3 regions of the Lysinibacillus sp. RS11 genome follow, and region 1 is predicted to be linked to each of the others. Evidence: riboswitches for the same ligand, from Rfam matches in the RefSeq annotation. Region 1 holds a riboswitch; each other region holds the start of a gene.

What was found. Region 1 has a riboswitch for lysine ahead of AB9L17_RS18385 (aspartate kinase). Riboswitches for the same ligand answer to the same signal wherever they lie in the genome.
Region 2: it holds a riboswitch for lysine, as region 1 does, so the genes downstream of both, AB9L17_RS01345 (amino acid permease) here and AB9L17_RS18385 (aspartate kinase) in region 1, are expected to answer to the same signal.
Region 3: it holds a riboswitch for lysine, as region 1 does, so the genes downstream of both, AB9L17_RS11985 (transporter substrate-binding domain-containing protein) here and AB9L17_RS18385 (aspartate kinase) in region 1, are expected to answer to the same signal.

Annotation. Positions count from the first base shown of each region.
Region 1 covers NZ_CP168124.1:3,568,847-3,575,371, reverse strand. Annotated here, with positions in the region: gene uvrC (excinuclease ABC subunit UvrC) at 1-1,085, shown strand, start outside; lysine riboswitch at 1,324-1,502, shown strand; gene AB9L17_RS18385 (aspartate kinase) at 1,617-2,843, shown strand; partial or broken gene AB9L17_RS18380 (methyl-accepting chemotaxis protein) at 3,407-3,748, shown strand; gene AB9L17_RS18375 (CZB domain-containing protein) at 3,794-4,231, shown strand; gene AB9L17_RS18370 (YslB family protein) at 4,697-5,131, opposite strand; gene AB9L17_RS18365 (succinate dehydrogenase cytochrome b558 subunit) at 5,404-6,018, shown strand; gene sdhA (succinate dehydrogenase flavoprotein subunit) at 6,085-6,525, shown strand, end outside.
Region 2 covers NZ_CP168124.1:241,917-248,441, forward strand. Annotated here, with positions in the region: gene AB9L17_RS01335 (nitric oxide synthase oxygenase) at 1-510, shown strand, start outside; gene AB9L17_RS01340 (CynX/NimT family MFS transporter) at 542-1,750, opposite strand; lysine riboswitch at 1,926-2,103, shown strand; gene AB9L17_RS01345 (amino acid permease) at 2,190-3,653, shown strand; gene AB9L17_RS01350 (response regulator transcription factor) at 4,223-4,915, shown strand; gene AB9L17_RS01355 (sensor histidine kinase) at 4,920-5,855, shown strand; gene AB9L17_RS01360 (ABC transporter ATP-binding protein) at 5,993-6,525, shown strand, end outside.
Region 3 covers NZ_CP168124.1:2,341,868-2,348,392, forward strand. Annotated here, with positions in the region: gene AB9L17_RS11970 (2-oxoglutarate dehydrogenase E1 component) at 1-2,212, shown strand, start outside; gene odhB (2-oxoglutarate dehydrogenase complex dihydrolipoyllysine-residue succinyltransferase) at 2,308-3,549, shown strand; gene AB9L17_RS11980 (hypothetical protein) at 3,625-3,819, shown strand; lysine riboswitch at 3,941-4,127, shown strand; gene AB9L17_RS11985 (transporter substrate-binding domain-containing protein) at 4,245-5,099, shown strand; gene AB9L17_RS11990 (amino acid ABC transporter permease) at 5,286-6,011, shown strand; gene AB9L17_RS11995 (amino acid ABC transporter ATP-binding protein) at 6,024-6,525, shown strand, end outside.

The sequences.
Region 1 (6,525 bases):
AAAAAATCGTCTCAAGTGATACTACGAACCGCGATGTATTTGGTTATGCAGTCGAGAAGGGCTGGATGTGTGTGCAAGTTTTCTTTGTTCGTCAAGGAAAGCTCATTGAACGAGATGTCTCGATTTTCCCAATTTATCAAGAGGCAGAAGAGGAATTTTTAACGTTCGTTGGCCGATTTTATGACAAATTAGAACACATTAAGCCGAAGGAGATTTTTATCCCACAATCTATTGATGCGGATATTTTAACGGAATTACTTGATGTTCGAGTGCTAACACCAAAACGTGGGCAAAAAAAAGAACTTGTAGAATTAGCGATTAAAAATGCTGAAATTGCTGTAGCAGCAAAGTTCCAACTTATTGAACGTCAGGAAGAGCGAACAATAGGCGCATGTGAGGCACTCGGTGAAGCGATGGGTATTTCAACGCCTTTACGAATAGAAGCTTTTGATAATAGTCATATGCATGGAACAGATGCAGTATCTGCAATGGTTGTATTTATCGATGGAAAACCAGCAAAGAAGGAGTATCGAAAGTACAAAACACGCACAGCTGCCAAACATGATGATTACGGAGCAATGCAAGAAGTAATACGACGTCGTTACACACGAGTGTTAAAAGAAGGTTTACCTTTGCCGGATTTAGTACTAATTGATGGTGGGAAGGGGCAAATGGAAGTCGCACGAGAAGTATTAGAAGATGAACTTGGCCTAGTCATTCCAATTGCCGGATTAGCAAAAGATGAAAAGCATAATACGTCACAGCTTTTATTTGGTGACCCACCTGAAGTAATTGCGTTAAAGCGCACAAGTGATGGATTCTATTTACTGCAACGTATTCAGGACGAAGTACACCGCTTCGCCATTACCTTCTTACGACAGCAGCACGAGAAGCATGCCATTCAATCTGTTCTCGATCATATAGAGGGTGTTGGTCCAAAGCGAAAACAGCAATTACTTAAGCATTTTGGCTCTGTCAAAAAAATTCGTGAGGCAAGTGAGTTGGCGTTACAAGAAGCCGGTATGCCTGCTAATCTAGCTAGCAATATTTACGCCTATTTTCATTCAGCAGATAGTTCTTTGTAGCGAAAGCAAAGCGTCAGCTACAGAAGACTCCCATCTCTGAAGGTGGTGAAATGAATGCAGATGGAATTCCTTTTCAACAAGAGTCATTGTCAAAGGATTATTCATATGCTAAGGTTGTATATAACATTGATCTAAAATAGCAATGTTATATACGACTCCTTAGCTTATTGTAGATGTTTCAAATGTATAAACTACAAATTTTTTTCGCTAAGGCAAAATTAAATACATTCACTATTTAAGTGATGATAGAGGTGCGAGGTTCAAGAGTAGTACATTAGAGGACGAACAAGTCCAGTGACAATGTATGAAAGGGAAGCTTGCCGAAGTGGAGCATCGTTGTTTCCGATGCTGTGCTGGTTTTGCATTTAATAAATGTAAAACTGTCGATTCTAAACGTTTCGGAGAGCTATCTCACATGCGCAAGTAACTATTATTGTACATGTTATAGGCAGCTTTCACGTTATGTGAGGGCTGCCTTTTTTAGTTTTCTAGAGACACCGAAATGATTGAATACGAAGGAGAATGATATGTATGGCGAGAATTGTGATGAAATTCGGTAGTGCTGCATTAGCATCGACAAAGCATATTCAAGATGTTGCGAAAAGGGCGATAGCTGAAAAGGAAAGAGGCTATGATGTTGTCGTTGTAACTGCGGGAATGAGGAGTATGGCGAAAGAATTAGCAGAGATGGCTTGTGATTTATCAGATAGTGCGTCTAAGCGTGAACTAGATGTACTACTTTCAACAAACTCACAACTATCAAGTGCGTTAGTTGCGATTGCTTTGCAGGAAGAAGGATATCATGCAGTGTCATTAACGGGTTGGCAGGCAGGTATTCAAACTGATGATATGTATTTCAATGCGCGTATCGATGATATTGATGTTAGTCGAATAGCAGAGCATTTTGCACAAGGACAAATCGTAATCGTTGCGGGGGAACAAGGTATTGATTATTCACAGAATATTACGACGCTTGGTAAAGGCGGAGCGGAAACGACGGCTGTAGCTATCGCGGCGGCATTGGAAGCGGAGCGCGTAGATATTTACACGAATGTGGAAGGAGTCTATACAGCTGATCCAAGTCATGTTGTTAGGGCACAAAAGCTAAAAGAAATTTCCTATGACGAAATGCTAGAGCTATCAAATTTAGGATCACAAATTTTACACCCGCGAGCTATAGAGTTAGCTAAGAAATTTCAAATCCCAGTTATTATTCGGTCGAGCGTAGTAGATACAGTAGGTACTTTATTGAAGGAGGAAGTTGAAATGGAGAAAAATTTAATAGTTCGTGGTGTTGCTTATGAGTCAGATGTTATTCGTTTAACGGTTGGTTATGATGCTTATTCTGATGCTTCGTTAGCAGATATGTTCACAATACTTGCAAAAAATCGCATAAACGTCGATATCATTGTACAAGCCATAATAGATGGCTTAAAGCCGACTGTATCGTTTACCATTTTAAAAGAGGAGTTTGCAGAAGCATTACGTGTCTTAGAAGATAGTAAATTATCATTAGGATTTAGTTTTGCTGATTTTGAAATCGGCTTAGCAAAAGTCTCAATAGTTGGCTCAGGTATGGCATCTAATCCAGGCGTTGCTGCTCGTATGTTTGATCGTTTGCGTCGTGAAGGTATCCCAGTAAAAATGGTAAGTACATCTGAAATAAAAGTATCTGTTGTTGTACCTCAGGACGAAATGATTCGTGCAGCAAATGCATTACACGATGAATTCAATTTAGAACATGCACTTTACGTATAATAATGAATGGGATGTGTCAATAAAAGGCACATCCTATTTTTTCTTTATATTAATTTAATATTTTATCTATTGATATTATTGTATAGTAAAATGTAATTATATGTTTTAACAAGGAAAAGGTGGAGGTTTCTATGGCATTATTAGGTTTATTTCAAAAGCCAATTGAAAGCGTTGAGATACACAACGATTCCGAAATACAAATATTAAAAAAGCGAATTCAGGAATTGGAACTTGAGCAAGAAAGCATCGATGTGAGAAATGCGATTTTGGACTTTGTACTTGCACATGTGGAGTTAATTAATTGTCAAACGGCTTTAAAGGTTCAAAGTGTCTCAACAAATGTAGTAGATATTTCAGCAATGGCTGAAGAAATGTCATCCAATTCAGAAGAGATACTTGCGGTTGAGCAAAATGTTAATGCAAATATTCAAGAAATAAAACAGCATTCGTTATTACTTGTAGAGGAAATGGAATCATCTATTATAAAAGGTGAAATGGTTCAGGAGCTGTTAGCTAAAGGAGCTCATTCAACAAAACAGCTGGACAATGAAATGATTAAAATGAATGATATTAGTAAAAGTGTTACAGGGATTGCCGATCAAACACAATTACTAGCCTTAAATGCCTCTATTGAAGCTGCACGTGCAGGTGAGCAAGGGAAGGGCTTCAATGTTGTCGCGATGGAGGTAGGAAAGTTAGCTAATAGCTCGAAAGATTCATTGCAAGAAATGACGAAGATTCGATCAATCATCGATAAGCAATTACATAATACATTAAAAAATATTGAACAAGTCGAACATTACTTCACTGATTTTTTAAGTATCATGAAAGGTAATATTGCTAATTTGACAGTAACAAGTAAAAATATTGAAGAAGTAGCACATGGAATTCATCAAATAACAACTGTATCAGAAGAAAATGTAGTAGCTGTAGATCGTTTAGCTATAACAATGACAGAATTATCACATACAAGTGACTTCTCGGAAATAATACAGAATCAAGTATTTGAAATGTTACATGTTATTGCACCGACAATTCAAAAGCCCTCAGAGCAAACGGTAATCAGCCAATTGTCAGCAAGATTAATGGATCATGCTAGTTTTTTGCGAAATGCTATTCAAAAGGCAGGACATAAAGAAGCGTTAAAAACGCATCATCAATGTGCGTTTGGGAAATGGTATTATGGACATTTTGAGCAATATCAGAATTTACCAGAGTTTCGTCGTATAGAACAACCTCATGAATTAGTACATACGGCTGCTCAAAAATTAGTTAATGAGTTGTCAATTATTAATTTAGAGGAAACGATTCAACATTCACTTAATATTTTGGAAGCATTTATGTCGTTAATAGATGTACTTTTAAAAGAAAGACATGCTCAACTATAAAGTAAAACTTTAATTAGTGGTTTTTTTCTTTCCAACTGATTATTAGTCTTCATCAATCGGGCTTGAAAAACTATTATGTCAATGAAATTAAGGTGTCCTTTTAAATTAAGTTGAATGTTGTAAAGCTTTAGATGAAGGTGGCTCCCGTTCCAGGCTACTCATCATAAATTGAACAGAAAAGACTTATAACAGTGACAAGATTGTACACCTGTTACCGCTGACACTCCGCTTTCACCCAGAAAACAGATGTTGCTTAAGTTTTGTTTTATCACTATATGCCAGAAGATACATACTATTGTGAAGTGGTTGAATGGAGTGGAGGCTGGACGCTCCTTGGGGATCAGCAATAAGAGGAACGAAGGCTAAAACCAGCCGAATAGCCATACAAAGATTTCCTTGAGCATTTTGTTTTTCAACTAGAAAAGGATTGTCATCCATCAATTTGGAACGACAATCCTTTTCGTTTTATTCTGTTGGAACGGTGTTCATGATTCGCTCTTTAACGTCCCATTTTACTGTAAACATAACGTGCTGTTGCTTTTCACGCTTTTCATCATAGCATTCAGTTAAATAACCTTTTGCTTGCTGGATTTGTTCAGCTATAAATCCTGCTTCAAGTCTAAAGCTACGTAAACCGATTTGTAACAGTGTTGGATCATTTGTCAGTTGGAAGATACGTCCATCCTTCGATTCTTTCATAAGCTCTAAATTACCCCAACAGGCATCTGCGAAAAATGCGATAAGTTCATCTTGACTTTTACATGGAAACTTTCGAGCAAGCTCTTTTCCTGCCCAATAAAGGACGTCATCTTCATGTTTGCCAAGAATGGTAGATAGAATATGATCGCGGATTATCTCATAACCAAATGATGAGATTGTAGGAGATGAAGTGTTTAACATTGAAATCCTTCTTTCTTAGAATTTTCTTAAAATTTGACGTTAATAAAGTAAAGGTAGTTTTTTCGAGAAAAAACGATGCACCAAGTACTAGATTATTTCTTTAATAAGGGCTGCGAAAAACGTCGAGTTGCCTTGACGCTCGTAGCTCTTGAGAGTACAATAAACATGTCATAATATTGTACCATGATGAAATACACAGTCAATGAGGTATCATTTACAAAATGATGACTTCTTTTGCTGTGCTATTTTAAGTACTAAGGGGGGTAACAGTCTTGTCGAAAGATCGAGAGTTTTTATGGCGTCGCTTACATTCTCTACTTGGTGTCATTCCAGTAGGTCTGTTTCTGATGTTCCACTTGTCAATGAACTTCACTGCTGTTGGTGGTGAACAAGCTTACAATGATGCAGTAGGTAAGATGGAATTAATTCCACATAGTCTTCTGTTAGTAATGGAATGGGTAATTATTTATATCCCATTATTGTTCCACGCATTCTATGGTGTCTTCATTGCATTCACTGCTTCACCAAACACAGGGCGTTTCAGTACATACCGTAACTGGATGTTCTCATTACAACGTTTCACTGGTGTATTCTTAGTGATTTTCATTGCATGGCATATTTTCCAAACGCGTATCCAAAAAGCGTTAGGTGCAGATGTTGAGTTCAATATGATCGCAGATATCGTTGCGAATCCATTTATGCTTGGATTCTATATTGTTGGTATTTTATCAGCAACTTTCCACTTATCAAACGGTTTATGGGCATTCCTAGTAAGCTGGGGTATTACACAATCTCCTCAGTCTCAAAAGATTGCTACTTACGTAACAAACATTATTTTCGTAATTCTAAGTGTAGTTGGTGTGGCTGCTATTTTATCTTTCGTTTAATATAATTGAAGATACTATAGAGTCCATTCAATCATTGCAATTTTTTAAGAGGAGTGAGAAATAATCATGGCGAAAAGCAAAATAATTGTTGTCGGCGGTGGTCTAGCTGGTCTGATGGCAACGATTAAAGCAGCTGAAGTTGGTACTGAAGTTGATTTATTCTCATTAGTTCCTGTAAAACGCTCACACTCTGTATGTGCGCAAGGCGGAATTAATGGTGCGGTAAATACAAAAGGTGAAGGGGATTCTCCTTGGATCCACTTTGATGATACAGTATACGGTGGGGACTTTTTAGCAAACCAACCACCAGTTAAGGGTATGTGTGATGCAGCCCCTGGTATTATTCACTTAATGGACCGTATGGGTGTTATGTTCAACCGTACTCCAGAAGGTCTTCTTGACTTCCGTCGTTTCGGTGGTACTTTAATGCACCGTACAGCATTCTCTGGTGCGACAACTGGTCAACAATTACTATACGCGCTAGACGAGCAAGTTCGCTCTCACGAA
Region 2 (6,525 bases), 1.5 Mb from region 1:
GAGGTTCCGATTCGTCATCCTGAAGCTCCTCAAGTTGAAAAGCTAGGATTAAAATGGTATGCGGTGCCAATGATTTCGAGCATGCGCTTCCAAATGGCAGGTATCGATTTTCAGGCGGCTCCATTCAATGGATGGTATATGGGCACTGAAATCGGAGCACGTAATTTAGCTGATCATGAGCGTTATAATATGCTGCCCGCTATAGCAGAAATTTTTAACCTCGATACAACAAAGCAGGCCTCTCTATGGCGTGATCGTGCATTAGTTGAGCTCAATATTGCGGTATTACATTCATTTAAAGAAGATGGTGTGAGCATTGTAGATCATCATACCGCAGCTCAGCAATTTAAATTGTTTGAGGAAGCGGAAGCAGCAACAAATCGTGAAGTTACAGGGAATTGGACATGGTTGATTCCACCTCTTTCACCAGCTACAACGCATATTTTCCATAAGCCATATGTCAATGTTTATAATACACCGAACTATTTTTATCAGAAACCAGCTTATTAATCGGAAAAAGGCAGTACATGAGCTGCCTTTTTTAATTTACATATTCATTTTTAGAAGCCCTAAAAGAACATAAGGAAAGTATCAATACTACGACAACAAAGAGCCATCCTACGATGTTCCAGCCGCCGAATACATCATGCAAGTATCCGAATAGGATTGGACCGATTGCAGCGAATAAATAACCTAAGGATTGTGCAAAGCCTGATAAATCAGCTGCTTCAAAAGCTGAACGGGTACGTAGTGTAAAGAACATCATCGCTAATGCGAATGAAGCACCCCCTGCTAAGCCGAGTAGCACCATCCACAGTACTGCGAAGTCTGTCCATTCCATCACTACCCCAATAAAGCCAACTATGTAAAATGACGTAAACATGAATACAAGGGGGCGTTGAGACGTCATTTTACTAGCAATAATAGGTACAGCTAAAGCCATCGGGACTTGTGAAAATTGCATGATGGAGAACATCCAGCCGGCACGATCTGCGGCTAAGCCTTGCGCTATGTATATTTCAGGAATCCAGGCAGCAGTTGTATAGAATAATAATGACTGTAACCCCATAGCACCTGTTACAGCCCAAGTAACAGGTGATTTCCATAAAGGTGTACGTTCTTTTGTAATCTTCAAAGTAGGCTCAGGCTTATTAAATTTCAACTGTGGAATCCAAATTAAAATGGTTAATCCCACTAGTACAAGCGAGATGGCCAGTGCACCTTGCCAGCCAAATGATGAATTGGCAATAGGATAGCTAATGCCAGCACCAAGCCCAGCTGTCAAATTCATCGACATTGTGAAAAATGCCATAAGTAAACCTATGTGATAGGGAAACTTCAATTTAAGCAATCCTGGAATAAGTACGTTACCGAATGCAATGGCGATACCAATTAGCACAGTACCAAACACGAGTAAAGTAGTTGTGCCAAGGGAGCGTATTATAATTCCTAATGCTAAAAGAATAGTAGATAAAAATAATGTTAATTCTAGCCCTAATTTACGTGCGACATTAGGGGCAAATGGTGATATGATTGCGAATGCTAGCAATGGGATTGTTGTTAGAAAGCCCGCGAGTACATTGGATATGCTGAGATCTTCACGGATAAAGGAAATAATGGGCCCAACAACTGTTAGTGGCATTCGTAATGTCGAGGCAATACAAATTACGCCGATCACTAGTAATAAGGTTGTTCCTCTCCAGCTGATTTTCCTGCTAAGATAAGTAGTCGAATGTTCATCAGTAGTCAAATAAATCCCTCCTGTTAGAACAATTATAATCGAACTACTATGCCATTGTATTAAATTATTTAAAGTGATGGAAAATTCGAAAAAAACGGAACATTAATCGAGTTATTGAAATGTCAAAGGTCGTATGTTAAACTAATACACATCATAAATTTAATAATTATATGCCTCAAGTTTGTATTGAGGTAGAGGTCGCGGTATTTAAGAGTATACTAATGGAAATGACAAGCATTAGAGATGTTAGTGGAAAGGAAATATCGCCGAAGTGTGAGGGGACTTGAAAACCTCATGCTGGGGCTGTCTCCGAAAGGAACAGAACTGTCACGTTTGGAACAACGTGTTGAGCTATCGTTTTTGAAAGAACTGAGGATTAACTTAGCCATCACTACGTTCATGTGATGGCATTTTTTTTGCCTCTTTAAAGAAGGAAGGAAGCTATATCGTGAGTGAAATAAAAGTGAATCAGCTCGGTAATAAAGCGCCGAAGCTGAAAAAAGAATTAAAAAGCCGTCATATTACTATGATTTCATTAGGCGGTACAATCGGTACAGGGTTGTTTTTAGCTAGTGGTGGTGCCATTGCGCAAGCAGGCCCTGGCGGAGCACTGCTCGCCTATGCATTAATTGGTATTATGGTGTACTTTTTAATGACGAGCTTAGGCGAAATGGCGGCTTATATGCCATCATCGGGCTCATTTAGTACGTATGCTACAAAATTTGTAGATCCGGCTTTAGGTTTTGCCCTTGGTTGGAACTACTGGTACAACTGGGCAATCACCATTGCGGCAGAGATTTCTGCTGTATCATTAATTATGAAATATTGGTTCCCGGATAGCTCATCAGCACTTTGGACTGCTTTATTTATCATTATAGTTTTAACGTTCAATTTACTATCGGTAAAAAGCTATGGTGAAAGTGAATATTGGTTTGCAATGATCAAGGTTGTAACTGTAATCATCTTTATTATCGTCAGTTTCTTAATGATTTTTGGTATTTTAGGTGGACAAGCTCCTGTAGGCTTTACGAATTTCTTTATTAGTGATGGACCATTCCACGGTGGTTTCCTTGCTACATTTGGTATTTTCTTAGCTGCGGGATTCTCTTTCCAAGGGACAGAGCTACTAGGAATAACAGCAGGGGAAACGGATGACCCTGGTAAAAATATTCCGAAAGCTGTTAAGTCTGTTTTCTGGCGAATTCTTTTATTCTATATTTTAGCGATTGCTGCAATTGGGATGCTGATTCCATTTACAGATGAACGTTTGTTGTCTGAGGATATCGCTGTATCACCATTTACACTAGTATTTGACCGTTTAGGAATTGCCTTTGCAGCGTCATTGATGAATGCCGTGATTTTAACGGCTATGCTGTCAGCAGGGAATTCAGGGCTCTATGCATCTTCTCGTATGCTGTGGCAATTAGCAGTAGATGGCCATGCACCAAAAATTTTCACTAAACTAAGCCGTCGAGGTATTCCCATTTATGCATTATTGGCGACATTAGCTGTAGGCTCCCTAGCATTTTTAGCTTCATTCTTTGGTGACGGTGTAGTCTATATGTGGCTTCTAAATGCCTCTGGGATGTCTGGCTTCATTGCCTGGCTAGGAATTGCATATAGCCATTATCGTTTCCGTCGAGCGTTCGAGGCACAAGGCTTGGATCCGAAATTGTTGCCATATAAAGCAAAGCTATTCCCATTCGGTCCGCTATTTGCTTTTACAGTTTGTATGATTGTTGTGATCGGTCAAAATTACACTGCCTTTATGGGTGACAAAATTGATTGGTACGGAGTCTTTGTTTCATATATTGGTATTCCACTGTTCTTACTGTTATGGCTTGGCTATAAAATCAAGCATAAAACAAAAATGCTTCCACTAGAGGAATGTGATTTAAAAGTAGAACAATAAAATTAAAACTGCCCTGTGAGTCATAGAAAATGACTTGCAAGGCAGTTTTTTAAGTTAAATAATAAATTTGTAACCCTAGAGTTCAAAATACTGCGAGGGAACGATTAATCTTTAAGCTCCAAGACCTCGTATCCCCATAATTGCAATCATCGATTCGTAGACTACAAGAATAAGCAAAATGATGAGTAATCCTAGTTAATTAAAAATACCTGTTTGTACTGGAGAGAAGAAGAAAGGGGACTTTAGTTTCTCAAATCGTCCTTCACTTTTGGTGCACAACCTTAATATGGTAAACTAATTGAGAAATGACACATCACCAAATTTCAGGTATAACATTTGTTGAAACGTATACCATGCATATAAGTTGATTGGAGTGGAGGCTGGGCGACTCCTTGGGGATTAGCGTCACAGATGAGACCCTGGAGCGAGCCCAGCGAGTGAAGCGGCTCATCGGACGCCCCCAGGAAAGCGCCCAGCTGGAACGGAAATCAACCCCTCTTTGTGGTGATGATCATAGTAATGACCAAGTCATATATAGACTGCTTTATATTAGGAAGAGGTGCATGAAAGTGCAAAACAATATATTACTAGTAGAAGATGACGAAGCCATTCGTGAAATGGTGGAAAACTATTTAACGATGGAGGGATTCCTTGTCACCTCTGCGGTAAATGGTGAGGAAGCATTACAAAATTGTTTAAACAATCCCTTTGATTTAGTGATCTTGGATATTATGATACCGAAACTTAATGGATTAGAAGTTTTAAAGATTATAAGAGAGCAAGCATCACTTCCAATTATCATTATGTCAGCCAAGGATAGTGATGTTGATAAAGCGTTGGGATTAGGATTAGGGGCAGATGATTATATCGCTAAGCCATTCTCTATGCTGGAATTTTCAGCACGTGTCAAAGCCGCAATTCGAAGAGCTACAAAATACTCCAGTCAAGTAGAGGAGAAGAAAGATACAGTAGAGATAGACAACTTATCAATCGACCTTGTTAATTTTTCAGCTGAGAAGAATGGACAACAAGTAAAGCTCACGTCAAAGGAATTTGCCATCTTGAAATTATTCGTGACAAATCGTAATCGCGTTTTTACAAAGCAGCAAATTTATCAACTAATCTGGAATGATGCTTACTATGGAGATGAAAACATTATTAATGTACATATAAGAAGATTACGCGAAAAAATTGAAGACGACCCATCCAACCCTCAATATATTATAACGCTTTGGGGAATTGGCTATAAATTTGAAGGATAAACAGATGATTATATTTCTACTATTTATAATTGTATTGCTCCTAGGTATTATAATTTTTCAGGTGAGAGCAAAAAAACAACAAGATGCTACTATTCAATACATGCATCAAAAACTGCAAGCAATCGTTGATGAACAATCGAGCGAGAAGATTTTAGTATCGACAGCTAATCAAGAAATACAGCAACTACTTATTGCGATGAATACCTTGTTGGATCACAATCAAAAAGTACTAGCAACACATCGAAAAATGGAAAGCTCTATGAAAAAGATGTTGGCGAATATTTCGCATGATCTTAAAACACCTTTAACAGTTGTATTAGGTTATACTGAAATGCTGCAGCTTAAGAACTCACTTTGTGAAGAGGAGCGGCAACGATTGCTTACTGGTGTTCATTCGAAAACATTGGAAGTATTAAAAATAATCCATACATTTTTTGACTTGGCAAAATTGGAGGCTGGAGATACAGATTATCCAATGACTAAAATCAATGTCAGTGAAATTTGCCGTAAAAACATTTTATCATTTTACGATATGGTCACCTCTATGGGGCTAGAAATTGATATTGCCATACCAGAGATATCCTTGAATGCACTTGGAAATGAGGAGGCATTAGATAGGGTTCTGAACAATTTACTGTCTAATGCTATTGCCTATGGGGCAGCTGGAAACGTAATCGGACTTTCAGTAAGAAATGATGATACTAACATCTTTATTGATGTATGGGATCGTGGTAAAGGCATTGACGAATATCATATTGATAATGTTTTTGAAAGAATGTATACGCTTGAGGATTCCAGAAATAAATCCTTCCAAGGTAGTGGCCTTGGCTTAACCATTACAAAACGTCTTGTAGAATTAATGGATGGCTCCATACAGCTCTCAAGTATTCCATATGAGAAAACCATTTTTACGGTTTCTTTAAAACGAATAATGTACTGAACAGTCATGCTTGTAGAGCATTTTAATTGCTTTACAAGCTTTTCTTTTGTGCTTAAGAAATTTGTAAGAATCCAGTAATAAATTTGAGAGTTTCGTTTTTTATAATAAGGTTAGCTAAATTTAAGGGAGAGATCTATATGACATATATTGTGAAAACAAATCAGCTTACAAAGGTGTATGAGGGAAAAGAAGTGGTTTCTGCCGTCAATATGCATGTGAAAAAGGGAGAAATTTATGGCTTTTTAGGTCCTAACGGTGCCGGAAAAACCACAGTCATGAAAATGCTGACAAATCTTACGAAGCCAACGGGTGGAGACATTGAAATCTTTGGTGAAAAATTAACTGATCAATCCTATGAAGTGCTGAAAAGGCTAGGTACAATTATTGAATATCCGATTTTCTATGAAAATTTAACAGCAAAGGAAACCTTAGAATTACATTGCGAATATATGGGCTATTATGACAAGAAAGAAATTACTCATGTCCTAGATCTAGTGAAACTGACAAACACAGAGAAGAAACGTGTAAAAGACTTTTCTCTTGGGATGAAACAGCGGTTGGGTATCGCGCGTGCGATTATTACTAAGCCGGAATTACTTATTTTAGATGAGCCGATTAACGGACTAGATCCTGTTGGAATTAAAGAACTTAGAGAGCTTTTCAAGATGCT
Region 3 (6,525 bases), 1.2 Mb from region 1:
CCACAAAACTTTTGTAGGTCAAAAGCGTTTCTCTGGTGAAGGTTTAGATACTCAAATCGTTCTATTCGATGAAATTTTAAAAACATCTGAAGCATATAACGTAGAAAAAGTACGTATTGGAATGGCTCACCGTGGTCGTTTAAATGTGTTAACACATATTTTAAATAAACCATACGACATGATGTTCTCTGACTTTGCACACGTGTCTAATGAATTATTTTTACCAGAAGATGGTCGCCTTGAAATAACTAAAGGCTGGACAGGTGATGTAAAATATCACATGGGTGCTTCTTACAACCGTGAATCTGGTATGAATGTTAAACTTGCTTACAACCCATCTCACTTAGAAGTAGGAAATCCAGTTGTTTTAGGTACTACTCGTGGAGCACAAGATGATACTTCTAAGCCAGGGCAAGCGATTCATAACCGCACAAAAGGATTAGGTATTCTTGTACATGGTGACGCTGCATTCCCAGGTCAAGGGATCGTAACAGAAGTATTAAACTTTGCAAAAACAGAAGGGTTCACGACTGGTGGTACAATTCACATCATTGCTAACAACATGATTGGATTTACAACTGAACTACAAGACTCTCGCTCATCTGTTTACTCTTCTGACCCTGCAAAAGGTTACGAAGTGCCAGTTGTGCACGTAAATGCAGATAGCCCTGAGTCAGTTGCTTTAGTAGGTCGTTTCGCAGCTAACTACCGTCAAAAATTCGGTAAGGATATCGTCGTAGACCTAATTGGTTATCGCCGTCACGGTCACAATGAAACGGATGATCCAACTGTTACAAACCCGGAAACATACAAATTAGTTGCTAAACATGAACCAGTTCGTGCTTTATATGGTGCACAATTAGCAGCTGAAGGTGTTGTTTCTGCTGCTGATGTAGCAGCTTTAGATACAGCTATCTATGCAGAAATGCAAGCAGCTTATGACCACGTAAAAGAAATGGCAGCTAAAGATGAGCACAAACATCTAGAAATGCCAGAAGAATTAAAAGTGGAATTCCCACAAATTGACACAGCAGTTGGTGCGGAACGTTTAGAAAAAATTAATGAAGAGCTTTTAGTGTTTGAAGAAAACTTCGAACCACAGAAAAAACTTGGCAAAATTTTAGAAAAACGCCGTGATGCATTTGCTTCTGCAAAAATCGACTGGGGTCATGCAGAAACTTTAGCTTATGCAACAATTATCCAAGATGGCACACCAGTACGTTTTACAGGTCAAGATGCACAACGTGGTACGTTCTCTCAACGCCACTTAGTGTTACATGACAAAAACAATGGTAACTTATTCACGCCACTTCACCATATTTCAGGTGCAAATGCTTCATTTACAGTGCACAACTCTCCACTGACAGAAGCAGGGGTAGTAGGCTTTGAATATGGTTATAATTTAGAAAATGACCATGTATTATCAGTTTGGGAAGCTCAATTCGGTGACTTTGCAAACATGGCACAAGTAATGTTCGATAACTTTATTTCAGGTGCACGTGCTAAATGGGGTCAAAAATCTGGTTTAGTAATGCTTTTACCGCATGGTTATGAAGGTCAAGGGCCAGAACACTCATCTAGCCGTATGGAACGTTATTTACAAATGTCAGCTGAAAATAACTGGTTCGTTGCAAACTGTTCAAATGCAGGCAACTACTACCACTTATTACGTCGTCAAGCAGCATTATTAGGAACAGAAGGTGTTCGTCCGCTTGTAGTGGTATCACCTAAATTCCTACTTCGTCACCCATTAGCTGCTGCAAATGCTGATCAATTAGCAAATGGCTCATTCCAAGAAGTAATTGAGCAACCTGGTCTAGGTTCAAAACCAGAAGCTGTTGAGCGCGTTGTATTAGGAACAGGTAAAGTAATGATCGACATCGCAGACCGTATTAAAGACGGTGAAGGCTTCGATCACTTACACATTGTACGTGTAGAACAACTTTACCCATTCCCAAAAGAGCAAGTTGCTGGTATTATTGCTAAGTATCCTAACGTAAAAGAAGTTGTTTGGGTACAAGAAGAACCTAAAAACCAAGGTACTTGGAATTATGCATTAGAAACATTATATGACCTTTCTGAAGGTAAAAAGTTACGTTATGTAGGTCGTCCTGCAATGAGCTCTACTTCTGAAGGTGATGCAGATTCTCATAAAGCAGCTCAAGCCGCACTTGTAGAAGAAGCAGTTGCTGAGCCTGTAAAAGTTAAATAATCAATCACATAATAATTTTAAAAGCCGGGCTACTTGCTTAGGCAGTAGCCCTTTTATGTGCACATAATGCACGTTAATCAAAGGAGGAAATGAAAGTGGCTGAAATTAAAGTCCCTGAATTAGCAGAATCGATTACAGAAGGTAGTATCGCACAGTGGGTAAAAAAAGTGGGCGATCGCGTTGAAAAAGGTGAATTCATCGTTGAACTTGAAACAGATAAAGTAAACGCTGAAATCATTTCTGAAGAAGCGGGTGTATTAACTCAAATTTTAGCTGAAGAAGGCGATACAGTACTTGTAGGTCAAGTAATCGCAGTTGTAGAAGCTGGCGAAGGTGCAGCTCCAGCTCCTGTTGCAGCGGCTCCAGTTGAAGCAACACCAGCTCCTGCAGCGCCACAAGCAGCTCCAGCTCCTGTTGCAGCAGCTCCAGTTGTTGTAGAAACTTCTGGAGAGCGTGTAATCGCATCTCCAGCAGCACGTAAACTTGCTCGTGAAAAAGGTATTGACCTTGCTGCTGTATCTCCAGTAGATCCACAAGGACGTGTACGTGTACAAGACGTTGCAGCTCATGGTACAGCTCCAGTAGCAGCACCACAAGCAGCTCCAGCAGCACCTAAAGCAGTTGCAGCTGTAGATGAATCACGTGTGACAGTTGAAAAAATGAGCCGTCGTCGCCAAACAATTGCAAAACGCTTACTTGAAGTAAAACAATCTACTGCAATGTTAACAACATTTAACGAAGTAGATATGACAAACGTTATGGCATTACGTTCTCGTAAAAAAGACCAATTCTTCGAGTCAACTGGCTCTAAACTTGGTTTCATGTCATTCTTCACTAAAGCAGTAGTTGCTGCACTTAAAAAATATCCATATGTGAACGCGCAAATCGTTGGTGACGAAATTCACTTAAACAACTTCTTTGATATCGGTGTAGCTGTATCAACAGAAGAAGGTTTAGTAGTACCAGTTGTACGTGACGCTGACCGCAAAAACTTCGCTGAAATTGAAGATTCAATTGCAGACCTAGCGAAAAAAGCACGTGACAAAAAATTAGGTTTAGCAGATCTTTCAGGTGGCTCATTCACAATTACAAACGGTGGGGTATTCGGTTCATTAATGTCTACACCTATCATGAATGGTACACAAGCTGGTATCCTAGGTATGCACACAATCAAAAAACGTCCAGTTGAAGTGAATGGTGAAGTAGAAATTCGCCCAATGATGTACTTAGCACTTTCTTATGACCACCGTATTATCGATGGTAAAGATTCTGTAGGTTTCCTTAAAACTGTAAAAGAATTACTTGAAAACCCAGAAGATTTATTATTAAATTCTTAATACCAAAATCATATTTAAACCCTGCGAACTTTGTTTCGCAGGGTTTTTTCTTTTTGTTGAACATTGAAGGGAACGATGGATAAAAAAGCTAGAGCAACGGAAAGAATAGTCGAAGTGACGGATAAAGCAATCGAAACGACGGAAAGAATAGTCGAAGTGACGGATAGGAACCCGAAGCGACGGAATTTGAGTTTGGTAATAAATGTTAAAGATTGTACCAAAAAATACAATAATGATTTTCAATTTTTCAAAAATAGGCAATGGGTATAAGAAGATTAATACCCTAATATTGTAAAAAATCAGAAAAATGATAAAATTATCTTGACGAATATCTTACTTTTATTGTAGTATCTTAGTATCAATTAAATAAACAAACCTCACATTTGTTCTACGGTGAGGTAGAGGCGCGGTATTTATTAGTTCATTGTTGAGTATAAGCAAGCGAAGACGCAATGGAGAAGGAACTACCGCCGAAGTATAAAAGGAGCTCGTACTTTTATGCTGGGTCTGCAGTGAATAAGTGCAGGACTGTCCTAGTGAATTATTTTCCAGATTTACTAGGTTGTGCTATCTCGGATACATGGAAATTATAGTGAGGATTTGGGCAACTGTTAATTAAAGTAAGACCTAAGTTCAATTCTTAGGTCTTTTTTTGTACAGTTGTCTTATTTTTTTACAGAAAAGGGGAGTTTTTCATGAAAAGAAAATGGTTGTTATTAATGTTAACGGTAATGACTGCAATTATGTTGGCAGCATGTGGTTCTGGCGACAAAAAGGATGAAGCAACAGGTGATGCTGGTGCAGATAAAGATGGCGGAGGTGAATTCCGTGTTGGGATGGAAGCAGGTTATGCTCCATTTAACTGGACGCAACAAGATGATGCAAATGGTGCAGTAAAAATCGCGGATAATGCTGAATATGCGGGCGGCTACGATGTGCAAATGGCGAAAAAAATTGCTGAAGGCTTAGGCAAAGAATTGGTCATTGTGAAAATGGAGTGGGATGGTTTAGTACCTGCACTACAATCAAATAAAATTGATGCCATTGTTGCGGGGATGTCACCTACTGATGAGCGTAAGAAAACAATTGATTTCACTGAAAATTACTATACATCTGATTTTGTTATGGTTATTAAAAAAGGTAGTAAGTATGAAAAAGCAAAATCAATCCAAGATTTTTCAGGAGCTAAAATCACATCACAATTAAACACATCTAACTACGATGTAATAGATCAGATCAAAGACGTTCAAAAACAAACTGCAATGGATAACTTCCCTGCTATGCGTGTAGCCTTAGAAGCTGAAAAAATTGATGGCTATGTAGCAGAACGTCCAGAAGGAATTTCCGCTGCTGCAGCAAATGATAAGTTCACATATGTAAAATTTGAAGAAGGCTTTGATACAGATATTTCAAACACTTCTATCGCAGTTGGTTTACGTAAAGGTGATGAAAATCTAGGTAAAATCAATGAAATTCTAAAAGGTATTTCTGAAGATGATCGTCAAAAAATAATGGAAGAAGCAATTCATCAACAACCTGCAGCACAATAATAAGACTGCACGGACTACTTGCTTAGTCCGTGCAATATCTTTTCATCATTATTCAATGAGTACCTCTTTAAATAATGATAATGTCCTAGCTAATAGAATCATAAAATAATAAGAAAAAGTAAGTTGCAATAAAATAGCTAAGGCAAAAAAACAAGCAAACAACACGACGTTGTAAGGAGGCACATCATGAGTCTTGAATGGATTATTTCAATTGTTGAGAACAACTGGCAAATGTTTTTACGAGGTGCGTATTATACATTACTTATTTCGATTATTAGTACAATTATTGGTGCACTTATCGGATTTTTCATCGGAATTATGCATACTATTAAGGTTCGTAAAAAGGGTGTAAAATACTATAGCTTAAAGATCATTAATTTTATACTAACATGCTATGTTGAATTCTTCCGTGGTACACCAATGATTGTACAAGCAATGGTTGTATTTTTCGGATTAGATATGGCATTTGGTATTGATATGCACTTTATTACAGCAGGTATTTTAGTCGTTTCATTGAATACTGGGGCTTATATGGCGGAAATTGTACGTGGTGGTATTGTATCGATTGATAAAGGACAGTATGAGGCTGCTTCAGCAATCGGTATGAATCATTTTCAAATCATGCTAAATGTAGTCTTACCACAAGTTGCGAGAAATGTATTGCCTGCAACAGGTAATCAATTAATTATGAATATTAAAGATACAGCAGTATTAAATGTGATCGGTGTTACGGAATTATTCTTCCAAACAAAATCGATCGCAGGTAATAACTTCCGCTATTTTGAATCATTCTTCGTAGCTTGTGTCATGTACTTCATCATGACATTTACAGCATCAAGGATTTTACTATATGTAGAAAGACGACTTGATGGACCAGATGCTTATCAAAAAGAACAGAAAGAAGCAATATAGGGGGACGAACAAATGGCCGTTATTAAAATAGAGCATTTAAGTAAATCATTTGGGCGTAACCAAGTGTTAAAGGACGTCAATTTTCAAGTAGAAAAGGGTGAGGTTGTCTGTTTAATCGGTTCTTCAGGATCAGGTAAATCAACACTACTGCGCTGCATTAATCTACTAGAAATGCCTAGTGGTGGTCAAATTATTTATAAAGGTGAAAATATTTTAGACGAAAAGCATAATATCCAAGAATACCGTACACATTTAGGGATGGTATTCCAGCAATTTAACTTATTCAATAATCATAATGTGTTAAATAATTGTACGGTTGGACAAGTGAAAGTATTAAAGCGTTCAAAGGCAGAGGCCGAGAAAATTGCTTTAAAATATTTGCACATCGTTGGCATGGATCAATATGTCAATGCAAAGCCTCGTCAGCTATCTGGTGGGCAAAAACAGCGAGTAGCGATTGCTCGCGCATTGTCCATGAACCCCGATGTGATGCTATTCGATGAACCTACGTCTG